Regions from separate parts of the Salinivibrio sp. IB574 genome, predicted to be linked through region 2. Evidence: predicted binding sites of a transcription regulator. Region 2 holds the regulator's gene; the other holds the start of a gene.

Region 1 (7,957 bases), on a different contig from region 2:
TTGGTCCGATTCTCGTACCAATGCTCATGGTTGTCGGCATTTCGCCTGAGCTATCACAAGCGGCGTATCGTGTGGGTGACTCTGTCTCTAACATTATTTCGCCATTGATGGTGTTCTTCCCGCTAGTGGTGGTGTATTGCCAGCGCTATGTGAAATCGACCGGGATTGGCACTGTGGCTTCGTTAATGATCCCATACTCCATCACTATGCTGGTGGGCTGGACGCTTTTCCTTCTGGCTTATTGGGCGGTTGGGTTGCCGTTGGGCATTCAAGCAAGCTATCAATACTTGGTTCAATAACGCGTTCCTACGTGACGACAGACAAGCCGGCCTTCGAGCCGGCTTATTTGTGTCGTATACTTGGCGCCATCTCAATGGGTGAAGTTACAGGGTTTTGAATGAGCGAGTTGCAAACGCCATCAAACGAGCACGAAAAATACATGCGCCACGCCATGACGCTGGCGGAAAAAGCCGAGCAAGAGGGTGAAGTGCCGGTCGGGGCTGTGGTGGTGTACCAAGGGGAGATTATCGGGACCGGATGGAACCGTTCAATTACCCAACATGATGCCTCTGCGCATGCGGAAATCATGGCACTGCGCCAAGCAGGTCAAGTGCTGGGGAACTATCGCCTGATTGATGCTGACTTGTATGTCACTTTAGAGCCTTGTCCAATGTGTGCTGCGGCTATGGTACATAGCCGTATTCGCAACGTGTATTTTGGCGCCTCCGACCCTAAAACCGGTGCGGCAGGATCGGTGATGAACTTGCTCAGTTACGAGGGCGTGAATCATCACGTGGCATCGCAAGGGGGGGTGCTTGAGGATGCTTGCCGTGAGCAGCTTCAAGCGTTTTTTCGTCGTCGCCGAGCCGAAAAAAAAGCCGCTAAAAAAGCGGCTCGAGAGCAGGGCGAGGGTTAAAACGCATCGTCAAAGGCGGCGAACTCGCGGATGGCAAACGTACGTTGTCGCCAAAGCACTTTCTTGTGCATATTTTGACGCATGCGCTTACGCCGGTTAGCGGCGGAAATCGTGTTTTTACGGAAGTTACTTCTCACGAGCCGTTTTCTCGGAACCATACTGCCCTCATTGCTGTTGCTGGTTAGCGTCGCTTTGTGGTGACGTTTCGTCAGTGTCTGTGACGGTTTCAGACTCTTGCTCAGGCGCTGGCGCAACAATGGTTTGTAGGCCGCCTAAGTCTTCAACCTGCTCATTGTCGAGCGCTTCAATATGCGCTTTTTCATAGCCTAGAATACTTTGATAATAACGGCGGATATTTTCGACGTAGCTTAACGCCTCGTATCCACGCGCATAGCCGTAGCGTGTTTGGGTATAGTATTGGCGCTTGGCAAGCATGGGCAGACGCTTTTTCACATCACTCCACGAGTTAGGGTTGGCCCCTTGTGCCTCCGTGAGGCGGCGTGCATCCATCATGTGGCCAAAACCGATATTGTACGAGGCAAGCGCGAACCAAATACGTTCGTGCGGGTTCACGCTATCCGGTACGCGTTCCAATACCCGTTGCAGATAAAGGGCGCCGCCTTTAATGCTCTGCTCGGGATCAAGTCGGTTGCGTACGCCGACAGATTTTGCGGTCGGTAAGGTCAGCATCATCATGCCGCGCACACCAGTCGGTGAAATAGCGCGCGGGTTCCAATGTGATTCTTGATAAGACAGGGCGGCGAGTAAACGCCAGTCAAATTCATTGGCGTATTTTTTAAATAGCGGCTCCCACTTGGGCAGTTTGCTCTCAATCGCGCGCAAAAAGGCGCGGGTATCGACGTAATCAAACTGATCCACGTGACCAAAGTATTTCTCTTCCAAAATCGTCAGTTCACCGCTTTGAGCAAGGTCACCAAAAAATTCCACCATCAGGGCGTAAACGCTGCTATCGCCTTGCTTTTTCATAAACCAAGCGACTGGTTCGTCTTCGCTCAGTTCCATCGCGACGGTGATATCAGGGTGGGTGCGTTGGATCAGCGCAATGTCGACGGAGTCAGCAATGGTAAAGTCGATGTCACCATTCGCGACTTGTTTTAGGAGTTCGTCGTCATCGGCATCTTGGACGACTTGCCAAGACAGTGCAGGATGGGCTTGTTTCAGTGATTGCAATGTTAAGTCATGACTGGAGCCTTCAACCACTGCCATTACAGCATCATCTCGGTTGAAATCATCGACATCACGCGGTCGCCAGTGGCCATTTTTATACACTACTTGTTGGCTAACAAAATAGTACGCAGGACCGGGGCGAAAGGCGTCAAGGCGTTGCGGTGTGATGGTCAGGCCCGCGGCAATAATGTCGACATCGCCGCGCTCAAGGGCGGGAAAGAGCCCGGAGAGCGTGTAGGTAGGCGTCATTTCCAATTTTACGCCCAGCTTATCGGCAAAGCGCTTGGCTAAATCATAATCTAGGCCGGTTGGGCCATTAGGGCCGATGTAATAAGAAAGCTGATTATTGAGTGTGCCCACTCTTAGCACGCCGCGATCGCGGATTTTTTCGAGAGTCGTACGGTCATCAAAATGCCAATCACAGCCCGCCAAAGGCAGGGTTAGCAGCAAAAGGGCCACGCAGGCAATCCAAGATGGCAGAGTAAATCGACGCTGTCTCAAAGGCTGTTGCTCTTGTTGCGGGCCGGCGTGAAGACACAGGCCGTGATCAATGGACCCTCCATTCTACGTGAATAGGCGTCCGACCGATAGAGGGGAAATTTTTTGCGCAAACGGTTGCGTCAGGTGTGTTGCCCGTGAGGATTTTCCCCTATAATGGCCGCCGCTTGCTTAAAAGGCCAGCAAAAAATGGGCGTAAACCTGCAGAGAGCAAAGGCTGCCAGTGTGAGTTGTGATACCCAAGTTTACATGCCAACGCGTGTTAATTTGGGTATACCCCTTTCACTAACTGCTAACGAGAGACGTACGCACATGGATATTTTGCGTGGTTCCCCCGCACTGTCTGAGTTTCGTGTCAATAAACTGCTGGCTAGCTGTCAAGCGCATCAGTTGCCAGTTACGGCACTGTATGCTGAGTTTATTCACTTCGCTGATTTGCATCACCCCTTGGATAGCGCGAGTCGCGAAAAGCTCGAAAAGTTGCTGACTTACGGGCCCACTTTACCGCCGCATGCGCCTGAAGGGACGCTGTTTCTCGTTACGCCTCGTCCCGGCACCTTGTCGCCGTGGTCATCCAAAGCAACCGATATTGCCCATAACTGTGGCTTGGACGCGGTGAAACGCTTGGAGCGCGGTACGGCGTACTATATTCAGTTATCTGCTCCTTTGACCAGTGAGCAACACGCAACCTTAACCGGATTGTTGCACGATCGGATGATGGAAGCTGTGTTCAGTGAGCTTGAGGCTGCCGCGGTGCTATTCGAGCAAGCGGAACCTGCGCCGATGCATAGCGTAGACATTCTCTCAGGTGGCCGCGCCGCCTTAGTCGAGGCCAACCAAGCCTTAGGGTTGGCACTGGCAGAAGATGAAATTGACTATCTGGTCGAGAACTTCACCCAGCTGGGGCGTAATCCTAACGACATCGAACTGATGATGTTTGCGCAAGCCAACTCAGAGCATTGCCGACACAAAATTTTCAACGCCGACTGGACCATTGATGGTGAAAAACAGCCTAAATCGCTGTTTAAAATGATCAAAAACACCTATGAGCAAACCCCAGATAACGTGCTGTCGGCGTATAAAGACAACGCAGCCGTGATGACGGGCTCAAGCGTTGGGCGCTTTTTCCCCAGCCCTGATAGCCACACTTATCAATATCACCATGAGCCGGCTCATATTTTGATGAAGGTGGAAACCCACAACCATCCTACCGCGATTTCACCGTGGCCAGGCGCGGCAACAGGCTCTGGCGGTGAGATTCGTGATGAGGGGGCAACCGGTGTCGGAGGCAAACCCAAAGCAGGATTGGTCGGTTTTTCCGTCTCTAACCTCAAAATTCCGGGCTTTATTCAGCCGTGGGAGCGCGATTATGGTAAGCCTGAGCGCATTGCCACTGCGCTCGATATTATGCTGGAAGGCCCGCTAGGCGGCGCGGCGTTTAACAACGAATTTGGCCGACCTAACTTGCTGGGTTATTTCCGCACCTATGAGCAATTGGTGACCTCACATGCCGGTGAGGAAGTACGTGGCTATCACAAACCCATCATGATCGCCGGTGGGATGGGTAACATCCGTGACGGCCATGTGCAAAAAGGCGAGATTGACGTGGGCGCCAAACTGATTGTGTTAGGTGGTCCGGCGATGAACATCGGCCTTGGCGGCGGTGCAGCATCGTCGATGGCATCAGGCCAGTCGGCGGAAGACTTAGACTTTGCCTCGGTACAGCGTGAGAATCCAGAAATGGAGCGTCGCTGCCAAGAGGTGATTGATCGTTGCTGGCAGCTTGGCGACGATAATCCTATTGCCTTTATCCACGATGTGGGCGCAGGTGGCCTGTCCAATGCGATGCCAGAGCTGGTCGATGATGGCGGCCGCGGTGGACGCTTTAATTTGCGTGACATTCCTAATGATGAGCCGGGAATGAGTCCGCTCGCTATCTGGTGTAACGAGTCACAAGAGCGTTATGTCTTGGCGGTTAAACCGGAAAATATGGCGCTTTTTGAAGCCTTGTGCGAGCGTGAACGGGCGCCGTACGCGGTGATTGGTGAGGCCACCGATGCGCGTCATCTGTCGCTTGAAGACAGCCACTTCGACAATACTCCTATCGACATGCCGATGGATATCTTGCTGGGTAAAGCGCCCAAAATGCACCGAGATGTGACGCGTCAGCAAGTGACAGGTACAGTGCTTAACACCCAAGGCATTGAGCTAGCGGAAGCCTGTGAGCGTGTTTTACGCTTGCCGGCGGTGGCGGAGAAAACCTTCTTGATCACCATCGGTGACCGTTCGGTGACCGGACTGGTTGCGCGTGACCAAATGGTCGGCCCTTGGCAGGTACCCGTCGCTAACTGTGCGGTCACGGCGGCCAGCTATGACAGTTATCACGGCGAGGCGATGGCGATGGGTGAGCGTACCCCAGCTGCCTTGCTCGACTTTGCTGCTTCTGCCCGTATGGCGGTCGGCGAAGCACTTACCAATATTGCCTGTGCCGATATTGGTAGCCTGACTAACATTAAACTGTCTGCGAACTGGATGTCCGCGGCAGGTCATCCGGGCGAAGACGCCGGCTTGTACGAAGCGGTTAAAGCCGTGGGCGAGGAGCTGTGTCCTGAGCTGTCACTGACCATTCCGGTGGGTAAAGACTCGATGTCGATGAAAACCCAGTGGCAGCAAGACGGTGAAAACAAAACCGTCACCGCGCCGATGTCGCTGATTATCACCGCCTTTGGCCGCGTGGAAGATGTGCGTCGTACCGTGACCCCACAACTGCGTACCGATAAAGGTGATAGCCACTTGATTGCGATTGACCTCGGTGAGGGCGCGCAGCGTCTGGGCGCAACCGCGTTGGCTCAGGTTTACCACCAATTGGGCGATAAGCCTGCCGATGTCACCAGCAGCGCCCGCCTAAAAGGCTTTTTCAATGCGATGCAAACCTTGGTAGCAGAGCAAAAGCTACTGGCGTATCACGACCGAGCCGATGGCGGACTGTTCGTCACCTTGGCGGAAATGGCGTTTGCCGGTCACACCGGTATTGACGTGGATATCGCCCGTTTAGGCGACGATGCCTTGTCGGTGCTGTTTAACGAAGAACTGGGCGCGGTGATCCAAGTGGCAGCGCAAGATCTCGAGCGTGTTAATGCGGTGTTGGATGAACATCAATTAACCGCATGCAGCCACCTGATTGGCGGCTTAAGCGATAGCGATGAGATTATCTTGCGTCACAGTGAGGCGCCTATCTATCAAGCCAGTCGCCAGCACCTGCGTCAGATTTGGGCTGAAACCACGTATCAGATGCAAGCGCGTCGCGATAATCCGGACTGTGCCCGCCAAGAGTTTGACGCCAAGCAGGCGGCCGATCCTGGGTTGCACGCCAGCCTGAGCTTTGACGTGCATGAAGATATTGCTGCGCCATATATCGCTACCGGTCAACAACCGACGATGGCTATTTTGCGTGAGCAAGGCGTGAACTCGCATGTGGAAATGGCCGCCGCCTTCGATCGCGCTGGCTTTAACGCTGTGGACGTTCATATGAGTGATATTCTCTCAGGACGCGTCAGTTTGGACGGTTTCCAAGGGCTGGTGGCCTGTGGCGGTTTCTCTTACGGTGACGTGTTAGGCGCTGGTGAAGGTTGGGCGAAATCAATTCTGTTTAACAGCCGCGCGCGCGATCAATTCAGTGACTTCTTTACGCGTGAAGATACCTTGGCACTTGGCGTGTGTAATGGCTGCCAAATGCTATCGAACCTGCATGAACTGATCCCAGGCGCCGCACACTGGCCACGATTTGTTCGTAATGAGTCGGAGCGCTTTGAAGCGCGCTTTAGCCTGGTGGAAGTGCAATCAAGCCCATCCGCCTTCTTTGCTGGGATGGCGGGTTCACGGATGCCCATTGCGGTATCGCATGGTGAAGGACGCGTTGAGGTGCGTGATGCAGAGCATCTAGCGGCTATTGAGGCGTCAGGCACGGTGGCGTTGCGTTACACCGATAATCACGGCCAGCCAACACAAGCCTATCCTGCCAACCCGAATGGCTCACCCAATGGCATTACCGCGCTGACCACTGAGTCGGGTCGCGTCACCATTATGATGCCGCACCCTGAGCGGGTATTCCGTACGGTTGCTAACTCTTGGCACCCTGATGATTGGGGCGAAGACAGTGCGTGGATGCGCATGTTCCGCAACGCGCGGGTCACACTGGGATAAGCCTTATACCAATCAAAGCCGCCAATCTATGGCGGCTTTTTAGTGATAAGCGTGAATCGATGGATGATTTTTTATCCGGCTGCGATACAATTTCAGCTAAACAACTGATCCATCAGGACCGGCTGCGGCCAACGAGAAGGATAACGGAATGAAAAAAATTGAAGCCATCATCAAGCCATTTAAACTCGATGACGTACGCGAAGCACTTGCCGACGTGGGCATCACGGGGATGACTGTCTCAGAAGTAAAAGGTTTTGGTCGTCAGAAAGGTCATACTGAGCTTTACCGTGGCGCTGAATACATGGTCGACTTTCTGCCTAAGGTCAAGTTGGAAGTCGTGGTCGCGAATGATGTCGCAGAACAGTGTGTTGAAACCATCATTGATACCGCACAAACCGGTAAAATTGGTGATGGTAAAATCTTTGTCTTCGATGTTGAACGCGTGGTGCGTATCCGTACCGGTGAAGAAGACGAAGAAGCGATTTAATATCGCGAGTTGGACTAATACGGTAAGCAACAAAAAGCCAAGCGTGATGCTTGGCTTTGTTGTTTGTGTGGCGTGGTGATTGACTACGCGCTAGGGTTGGCCGGATGCGCTTGATAACGACCCGGCTTATGATTCATCGCCAAAACTAAGTTGAGCACAATCGCGCCAACCACCGACCACATCAAGAGATTGAGGTCGATGAGGAAGAAAGACAATGCCAAGATGGTACAGTCGATGCCCATCTGTAGTTTTCCTGCCGAGATCCCAAACTTGTCCTGACAATAAAGCACCAGTACGTTAAAACCAGTTACACAGAAAGTACAGGGTGCCGAAGGAAAGGTCAGTAAATTGGCTGACTAACAAAGCAAGGCCAGTCGTCCCGCCGGTTAACAGTCCGGCCTGTTGCAAGAAAAACACCCCTTGTGCGACGAGAAACGCCCCAGAGGCAATGGCGATCACATCTTCTTTTAAGCTGTGTTGATATCGGCTCACACGGCTTCTCCCTACATAAACAGCAACAAAAAGTCCGCCAAAACCCAACTGGGGCGGCGGTTAAATAAGGTTAATGGGAATTGCGGGCGCGGATTTTATCGCCAAATGAAAGTAATAAAAAGTCAGCCAAGTAAATCACTGGCTGATAGGATGTCAGCAATTTGATACTCGCG
Region 2 (7,957 bases):
TATGCCGCGATTAATGGTATCGAGCTTATTGCCAAATTTGGCTTGGACCCAGTCGCGCAACATAAAGCGACTCACCAAGAAGGCGAGGGTGGCGCCAATCGAGCTAGCAAAGGAGACCAACACCAATGCCCACCAAAAGCCGAAGAGTGCCGCGCCCAATAAACTCGCCACTGCCGCACCCGGTAAGGACAGGGCGGTCATCACTACATAGCCGACAAAAAACACCAGGCTTGCGGTGGTCGCGTTTTCGATAATGTAATCATTCAATGCCACTTGTTGTGCTTTGGCGTTTTCAAGCGTGAGCCACTGGCTGAGATCTAAACTGAACCAAAGTGTTACAAGCGCCACCACCACTAAACCAAGCAATATCTTTTTTACTGGCATACTGTGTCTCGTCCGATAGTAAATGGGTCCCAGTTATTACTTTAGGTACTGTAGCTGAATTAACTGGCTGATTTGTCGGTTACATTGAGGAACTGTGTCCTTAATCGTACCTTTAACCAGACCCGACCGATCGCAAGAAACTTTCGTTTTCTGTCTGAAATTAGTTTGAATGATGATTTATTGAGCGTTTAGTGCGTTCAGAAAAAGCGACACCGCCATAAAGGCGGTGTTGGACGCGAACATTGCTCACAAAAAAGGTAGAGAGGTATAGGTGTTGTGAGGAATTAATTTTCTAAATGTTGTAATAATTCTTGGCGACGTTGAGGTGGAACCACAGACCAATGTTTGCCAGTAATCGCGCCTTCTAGTGACCACAGTAACTCCAAGCTTAGCTCTTTTTCATGCGCCGAGAGAAGAGCTTTATAGGCATTAACGGCACCTTGTTGCTGCAAATCTGCTGGAGATGTAATACCTGCTTTTTTGAGCATACGTTCGGTTGCCAGCCGTAAATTAGGTAGATCTTTTAATCTTGTTGGCGAAGTCCTGTTTTTCTCAGCTCGATCTCGCTTCGCTACTTCTAGGGCGTATTTTGCTTCTGACAATAACTTTTCTTCATCGTCCCACCATTCTTTTGGTATTGCAAAATACTTAGTTACAACTGGAAATCCTCTTTTCTTATACACGTAGGGCTCGAGGCCTTGTTGTTTTAATAGTGTTTCATTTTCTTTTCCGGCTCGTAAGTGGAGCTGGTTTTCTACGACTAAAACGAACATGGTATCGTCACAGAAAATACCGAATCCGCCAAACATTGAACGGGACTTAATGCTGCCAAATTTGGCAAATAACTTCATTGCATTCTTTAAAGCTGGTTTATCCATTTGATTAATATCTCGATGAATTACTAATGCCCAAAAAAGACGTCAAAATGTAACAAGGCAAAACCACAGAGTTGTCAACGATCTATCAAATAGTTGTCAGCTTCGATCATCAATTGTTGGCAACCCCGCTGCCATCAACTCCAAAACACTAGTGGAAGTTATTAGGCCGGTGGCTTTGCGTCCCATGCTTTCGCCATGGTTTGCCTTGTTCAAACGCTATTAAGCATATAATAATTAGACAGTGATGTCGTCCCAAGCAGCATTTAAAAGTGTGATCTTAGTTCAAGAGAGCTGTAAATGATTAATGGCTAAGTGAAGGGTTTATCGAGTTGTCTCTCATTAGACACACCGTCTCACAAAGGAGACGGTGTGTCATAAAAGTGTAATAAAAACACTAATCTATGATTTTAACTGATTGTCGACTCACTAGTGCAGGTTGCATTTCGAACACTTGCTGCTGAGTCTCGTTGTTGGCAATTCGCGCGAGCAAGAGCTTGACGGCTGTTTTGCCTAAACGGCGTTTAGGCTGGTGAATAGTTGTCAATGGTGGCGAGAAATACTCGGTGAGATCAATGTTATCGTAACCAATCACCGATATATCATCTGGCACTTTCAAGCCGTACTCGTTAAACGTACTAATCGCCGCTAATGCCATAATGTCATTAAAGCAAAAGACAGCGGTCGGGCGGTCTGACATTGTCGCCAATTGCTTCGCGGCAATTTGTGCTTGATCGGCTTCGAAATCCGCTTCAATCAGCCAGTTTTCATTCACTGTAATGTGGGCTTCTTTTAACGCACGGAAATAACCGTTTAAGCGATGCTTACAGGTATTTTTATCCATTTGGCCGGAAATACAGCCAATTTTAGTATGTCCATTATCAATAAAGTGTTTGGTGGCAAGGTAACCGCCTAATTCAGCATTATCTTCTATACGGTCTGTATCGATATGGTGACTGCCCCAATCCATCACGACCATAGGCAGATCGCGTTTTTTTTCTAATAACAGCATCAAATCTTCGTTGAGATCAGAGCACACCACAATGAGTCCGTCGACGCGCTTTTCTGACAACATACGCAGGTAGTCGCGTTGCTTTTCGAGGTTACCCTCGGTATTGCAGAGAATCAGCGTGTAGCCTTGCTTGTAGCAATAGTCTTCCACACCGTGAACAAGCTCGGCGAAAAAGGGGTTGGTGGATTTGGTCACCAGCATTCCCAGTGTACGTGTTGTGTTGCATTTCAAGCTTCGCGCCACAGCACTTGGGGCGTAGTTTAACTCTTCAACCGCTTGCCATACTTTCTCAGTCGTCTTCTCGGCGACAAAGCGGGTTTTGTTTATCACGTGTGACACCGTCGTGGTCGATACACCGGCGAGACGCGCGACATCTTTAATCGTTGCCATCTTGATTCTTCTTTGTAGTAATGCGTAGGGATCGTTACTCGCGACCTTACAGAAAAACGCCGCTGTTCGTCAGCGGCGATGTCTTTCACAATCCCGGCACATCAGACGGTTGCGAAGGTAACGAATCCGATTTCATCCATTCTCATAGCTAATCGGTTGCGCTCTCAGTTTACTTAGGTTGGCGCACACTCGCAATTGGTCTGATCAGCGAAAATGGACTAACAGACGGTTTTGTGAGCCAGCTATGATGTATTTATCAATTAAGACACGATCAGTGGGCAGTTATGCTCCGGATGAGTCAGAACGGTCAGCGGGTATTGGTAGATGTCTGCCACTCTATCACTACTAAAACACTGCCACGGATCGCCGGATAGGACGATTCGAGCTTCTTTCAGAAAATGCAGTTGATCGGCGTATTGCGCCGCCAAATTCAGATCGTGCAACACCAATAGCACTGTCATTCCTTGGTCAGCGAGTGCTCGACAGCGCTTTAGGGTGTAATGTTGATGGGTAATATCTAAGGCCGAAGTGGGTTCATCCAGCATCAGTATCGCTTGATCCGGTGCGGTTTGCGCTAGCTGTAATGACACGCGTGCCATGTGTACGCGTTGTTTTTCACCGCCAGATAGAATCGGATACGGTCGATGAGCAAGATGGCTAATATCCCATGCCGTTAGTTGCTCGTTGGCAAGGGCTGCGATCTGTTCTCGGTTTGCCTTTAGTGGTGTCGCCCCCATCTCGACCACTTCTTGCGCGGAGAATGCAAACGTGAGGCCGCTATGTTGGGGAAGGAAGGCAACTCGTCGGGCAAATTCTTCGCCTTGCCACTGGCTTTTGGGCTGTTGCCAAAACTGCACACTGCCATGCTGATGTTTGTCGCTAATCAATTGCTTTAACAGTGTACTTTTCCCCGCACCATTCGGCCCGAGTAAAACGTGTAACTGGCCGGCAGTAAAGGCGAGATCAATCTCGCTTAGCAGTTGACGGCCGTTAAGCGCATAGCTGAGCTTGGAGATTTGAAGGGCAGAATCTGTCATTCGTGAACCACTGCTTTTCGTTGTTGAATAAGAAGCCATAGAAAGAAAGGAGCACCCATTAGGGCGGTAATAATGCCAACAGGCAATTCGGCGGGGGCGACAATGACACGGGCAACAATATCGGCCAAGGTTAGTAACAGGGCACCAAGAATGGCTGATAAGGGCACTAGTGTGCGATGATCCGGGCCGGCAATTAAACGTCCAATGTGTGGGATCACTAGACCCACAAAGCCGATAAGACCGGCAGCACTTACCGCAATGCCCATTCCCGCCGCGGTCACAACAATGAGTAGGCGTTTTAAATGGTGTACATCAATGCCCAAATACGCCGCTTCGTTTTCACCGAGCAAAAGGGCATTTAAGTGGCTTGCGCGCTGGTAGGCAAATACCGTGAGTAAGCATGCAGCGATGCCAGTGAGAACAATTTGTCCCCAAGTCGCACCGGTCAGCGACCCCATCGACCAAAGGGCGATGTCTCGTAACGTTTGATTATCCGCAACATAGTTAATCAAGCCTAATGCAGCGCCGGACAAAGCACTGATCGCAATGCCCGCTAGCAACATGATGGTCACCGAACTGCCCATGGCCGTTGTGCCAATTCTGTATACAAATAGGGTTGCCAGTAGTGCACCGATAAACGCAAAGGCAGGCACCGAAAACACAAAGCTGGCCTCGATACTGCCCCAAGAGAGCAATAGCAAGCCCAGTGCGCCTCCTAATGATGCGCCGCCAGAGACACCGATAATACCCGGGTCAGCGAGAGGGTTGCGGAAAAGCCCCTGCATCAACGTGCCGCAAACGGCGAGCAATGCACCGATAAAAATACACAGCAAGGTTCGAGGTAATCGAACTTGTTGAACGATGGCGAGTACATGCGGCTCAACATTGTCATGCCAAGGGGTTAAGCTCTGTAAACTGGTCAGCCATCCAAGTTGCCATTGTCCCACCGCGATAGACGTTACCCCTACGACGACAAGTGCGACGATGAGCGCTGGAAAAACATGCGACTGTGAGGATCGAAAAGACGCTTGCATTAGTCGTTCTCTCCAACGACGGTGCGCTGAATACGAATGGCTTCATCCAGTGATTTCAGGCTAAGCCCTCCTACTAACACACTGCCGTCAATTGGAATAATACGCTGCTGTTGGAATGCGCGCGTGGCATTGAGTAAAGGCACGGCATCAGCGAGTCCTTCAATACCGCCTAGCTGGTCGAGAGAACGTTGCATGACCAAGATAAAGTCCGGATCAAAGCCCAGTAACGCTTCTGGCGACAGTGGTTTATAGCTACTGAGCGCCGCCGCAGCAGGGTTAGTCGCACCCATCAGCGACAACAAGGTATCCGGTGAGGTATTGGCACCCGCGACACTGGCAGGACGTCCTTGGTGAACCAGAAGAAACACGCCTTTGACCGCGGTTTTGGGCGCATGCGCTTTTAATGTCGCAATCTTGGTGTCTATGTCGGTCAGTAACTCTGCGGCTTTGGACTCTGTGTGGGTGAGACTCGCGACTTTTTTAATCCGTGTTTTGAGTGTCTCGACGCTGGGCTCACTAGACAGTCGAGCCACGGTTACCCCTGACGCTTCGATTTTCTCCAAAACCGGGGTGGGGCCCATTTCATCTGAGCCTACGACTAGAGTCGGTGATAAAGATAGCACACCTTCGACGGCGAGCTGGCGATGATAGCCGACATTTGGCACGTCTTTGTTCGGTAGATGGCTGGTGACATCAATGCCAACTATCTGTTCTGTTGCACCTAATTCAACCAGTAAGTCTGTTACACCGGCCCCTGCGCTGACAATGCGTGGTGATGCTGTGACAGAGAGTGAGAGTAGTGCTGAGGCGAGGGCAAGCAGTCTAACCGCGGCAGTTGCCATGATGAATTCCTTTATTTATTAAACCAGTCAATGTGAGTGCAATGCTCGACGTCAGTCCATTACACACTGTTAGAGAACGGAAATGTAATTATGAGTTACAAACCTAATTACGAGCAATTATCGTTTACATTGCTGTTAATGATCAATACAATCCTGCCAAATTGTTCATGATTCTCATTTTTGATTGGCTCAATAGGAAGACCCATGCTGGTAAAAACGGACGTCTCGGAAGTATTGACTCCTTCTACGATCAAGCTTGCTATCGGTGCTGCCCTTGGCACATTGGCATTTATTCCTTCAGCGTTGGCGGAGACGCAAAACACGGCGGATTCGTCATCAGACGTTATCGCGGTGTATGCAAGCCGCATTGACGCACAAAAAGCGAACGGTGCCGCTGCGGTCAGCACGGTATCACTCGAAGAAATTGAAAAACGGCAGGGGACCAGCGTAGCGGATCTAATTAGCCATTTACCCAATGTATCCATTGCCGGTGGTGGGCGTGATGAGTCACAAGCGATTGTGATTCGAGGGCTAAGTAGTGATAACGGGCGCGTGATTCAACTGATCGATGGTGTACGTCAGAATTTCTCTCTGGGACATCGCTCAAGCTTGTTTATCGATCCAGAGTTACTCAAGACTGTTGATGTTGTTCGTGGCCCTGCGAGTACCGTGTGGGGATCGGGGGCGATTGGTGGTGTGGTGGCGCAAAGCACCAAGTCTGCCTATGACTTTTTAGATGCTGACCAAGACATTGGTGGCTACCTAAAGCAGGGTTTCCACAGTAACGACAATGCGTCGCGTACGAGTGGCGCTGTATTTGGGCGTACGGATACGATTGATTGGCTAGTGCAGAGCTATTATCACGACGCTGATGACAATCAACTGGGCAATGGTAAAGCTTTATCCTACTCCGCGAGTCGTGAGAAAGGAGGACTTGCGAAGGTCACTTATACACCGTCTCTCGTGCACCAGTGGACTTTCTCGGCGCGCCAAGGCGACCGTGATGCCATGTCACCGTCGAATCCTTCGGTTCAAGATCCGTCAAGTAACTATCCATTGGTGTATCGCCAAACTCAAGACCAAAGTGTTGCTGTAGCCTATCAATACACACCAATGAATGATTGGATTGACCTCTCATCTCGAGTGTATTGGAACGATACGCAAATGAAAGAATATCGTTTAGTAACCGATGAGCATGATGACAACCAAATGCAAACTTTAGGATTGTCACTCACCAATCGTGCTCAGTTCAACGATATTGAATTTATCGCAGGATTTGATGGTTATCTCGATCACTACCAAACTCAGCGTGACGATAAAAGTGCGCCGGGAGAGCGTCCTGAGGGACAAGATGCGAAAGCGCGAAGCATTGGCGTGTTTGGCCAGCTAGAGATTCCGCTTGCAGAATCTTGGCAATGGACTGCGGGTCTGCGGTTCGACGATTACAAAAATGAAGACACGCGAACAACATCAACCATTGAGGATGCCAGTGACAGCCAATGGTCACCATCGACTGCACTGACGTGGAATATGACTGAGCAGTTGGCGTTGACGGCAAGCTATCAGGAAGCTTTTCGCGCGCCAAGTTTAGAGGAAATGTATGCCAGTGGAACCCATTTTGTGGTGCCAATGGGACCCTCAAAACTGATTAACCGTTTTGTCCCTAATCCAAACCTCAAACCTGAACACAGTGCAAACAAAGAATTAGCGCTGACCTACCAGTTTGCTCCGATGGCTTATCTGGATAGTGGCTATATCGATGCGCGTGTTTTCCGCAATGATGTCGAAGATTTTATCGAAATGAACGTGGATTTTATGGGAGCGACAACCACCCGCCAGAATGTAAGCAATGCCAAATTGGAGGGGGTAGAGCTGAGCTTCCATCATGAATATGGTCAGTTTAAAAGCGACTTGAGCTATAGCCAAATGGAAGGCAAGGATAAAGCAGATGGTCGTTACTTAGAGCAAATTCCCGCACATAAACTGGTTGCGGAAACGGATTATCGTTTAGCGACGTTACCGGTGAACTTGGGCGCGCGAGTGTCTCATTATGCAGATCAAAACGAGAACCCCGATCAGAAGACCTATGACGGTTATACATTGTGGGACCTGTATGCAAGCTATAGCCCTAAAGGTGCTTGGGATGGTGTGAAGTTTGATCTCGCGATCGAAAACCTCACCGATGAGTATTACACCACGGCGTGGTCTGAAGTCGACTCACCGGGGCGAGATATTAAACTCAACGTTCGCTATCAATTTTGATCAATCACTAAACATGGGCAGGGTTGTCCCTGCCCAACAGAAAACGATAACAATAGGCTGGGAGTAAACCATGACAACTACATTGACCGAGCAAGTCAATGCCTTACTCACCGAGAACGCC

What was found. Region 2 encodes PurR, which represses purine synthesis genes. Its sites were predicted from a motif close to TNANGNAAACGTTTNCNTNA; they were not measured.
Region 1: the regulator PurR is predicted to act here: its motif matches at 2,708-2,727, upstream of purL (phosphoribosylformylglycinamidine synthase).

The regions. Positions count from the first base shown of each region.
Region 1 covers NZ_MUFN01000003.1:62,747-70,703, forward strand. The annotation lists gene BZJ17_RS02315 (AbgT family transporter) at 1-299, shown strand, start outside; gene tadA (tRNA adenosine(34) deaminase TadA) at 398-916, shown strand; gene BZJ17_RS17270 (hypothetical protein) at 913-1,074, opposite strand; gene mltF (membrane-bound lytic murein transglycosylase MltF) at 1,082-2,563, opposite strand; gene purL (phosphoribosylformylglycinamidine synthase) at 2,915-6,805, shown strand; gene glnB (nitrogen regulatory protein P-II) at 6,954-7,292, shown strand; partial or broken gene BZJ17_RS02340 (YitT family protein) at 7,376-7,784, opposite strand.
Region 2 covers NZ_MUFN01000012.1:60,516-68,472, forward strand. The annotation lists gene lpdA (dihydrolipoyl dehydrogenase) at 1-384, opposite strand, end outside; gene BZJ17_RS07555 (TfoX/Sxy family DNA transformation protein) at 669-1,262, opposite strand; cyclic di-GMP riboswitch class I at 1,378-1,477, opposite strand; gene purR (HTH-type transcriptional repressor PurR) at 1,657-2,661, opposite strand; gene BZJ17_RS07565 (heme ABC transporter ATP-binding protein) at 2,922-3,698, opposite strand; gene BZJ17_RS07570 (iron ABC transporter permease) at 3,695-4,732, opposite strand; gene BZJ17_RS07575 (ABC transporter substrate-binding protein) at 4,732-5,574, opposite strand; gene BZJ17_RS07580 (TonB-dependent hemoglobin/transferrin/lactoferrin family receptor) at 5,779-7,836, shown strand; gene hutX (heme utilization cystosolic carrier protein HutX) at 7,907-7,957, shown strand, end outside.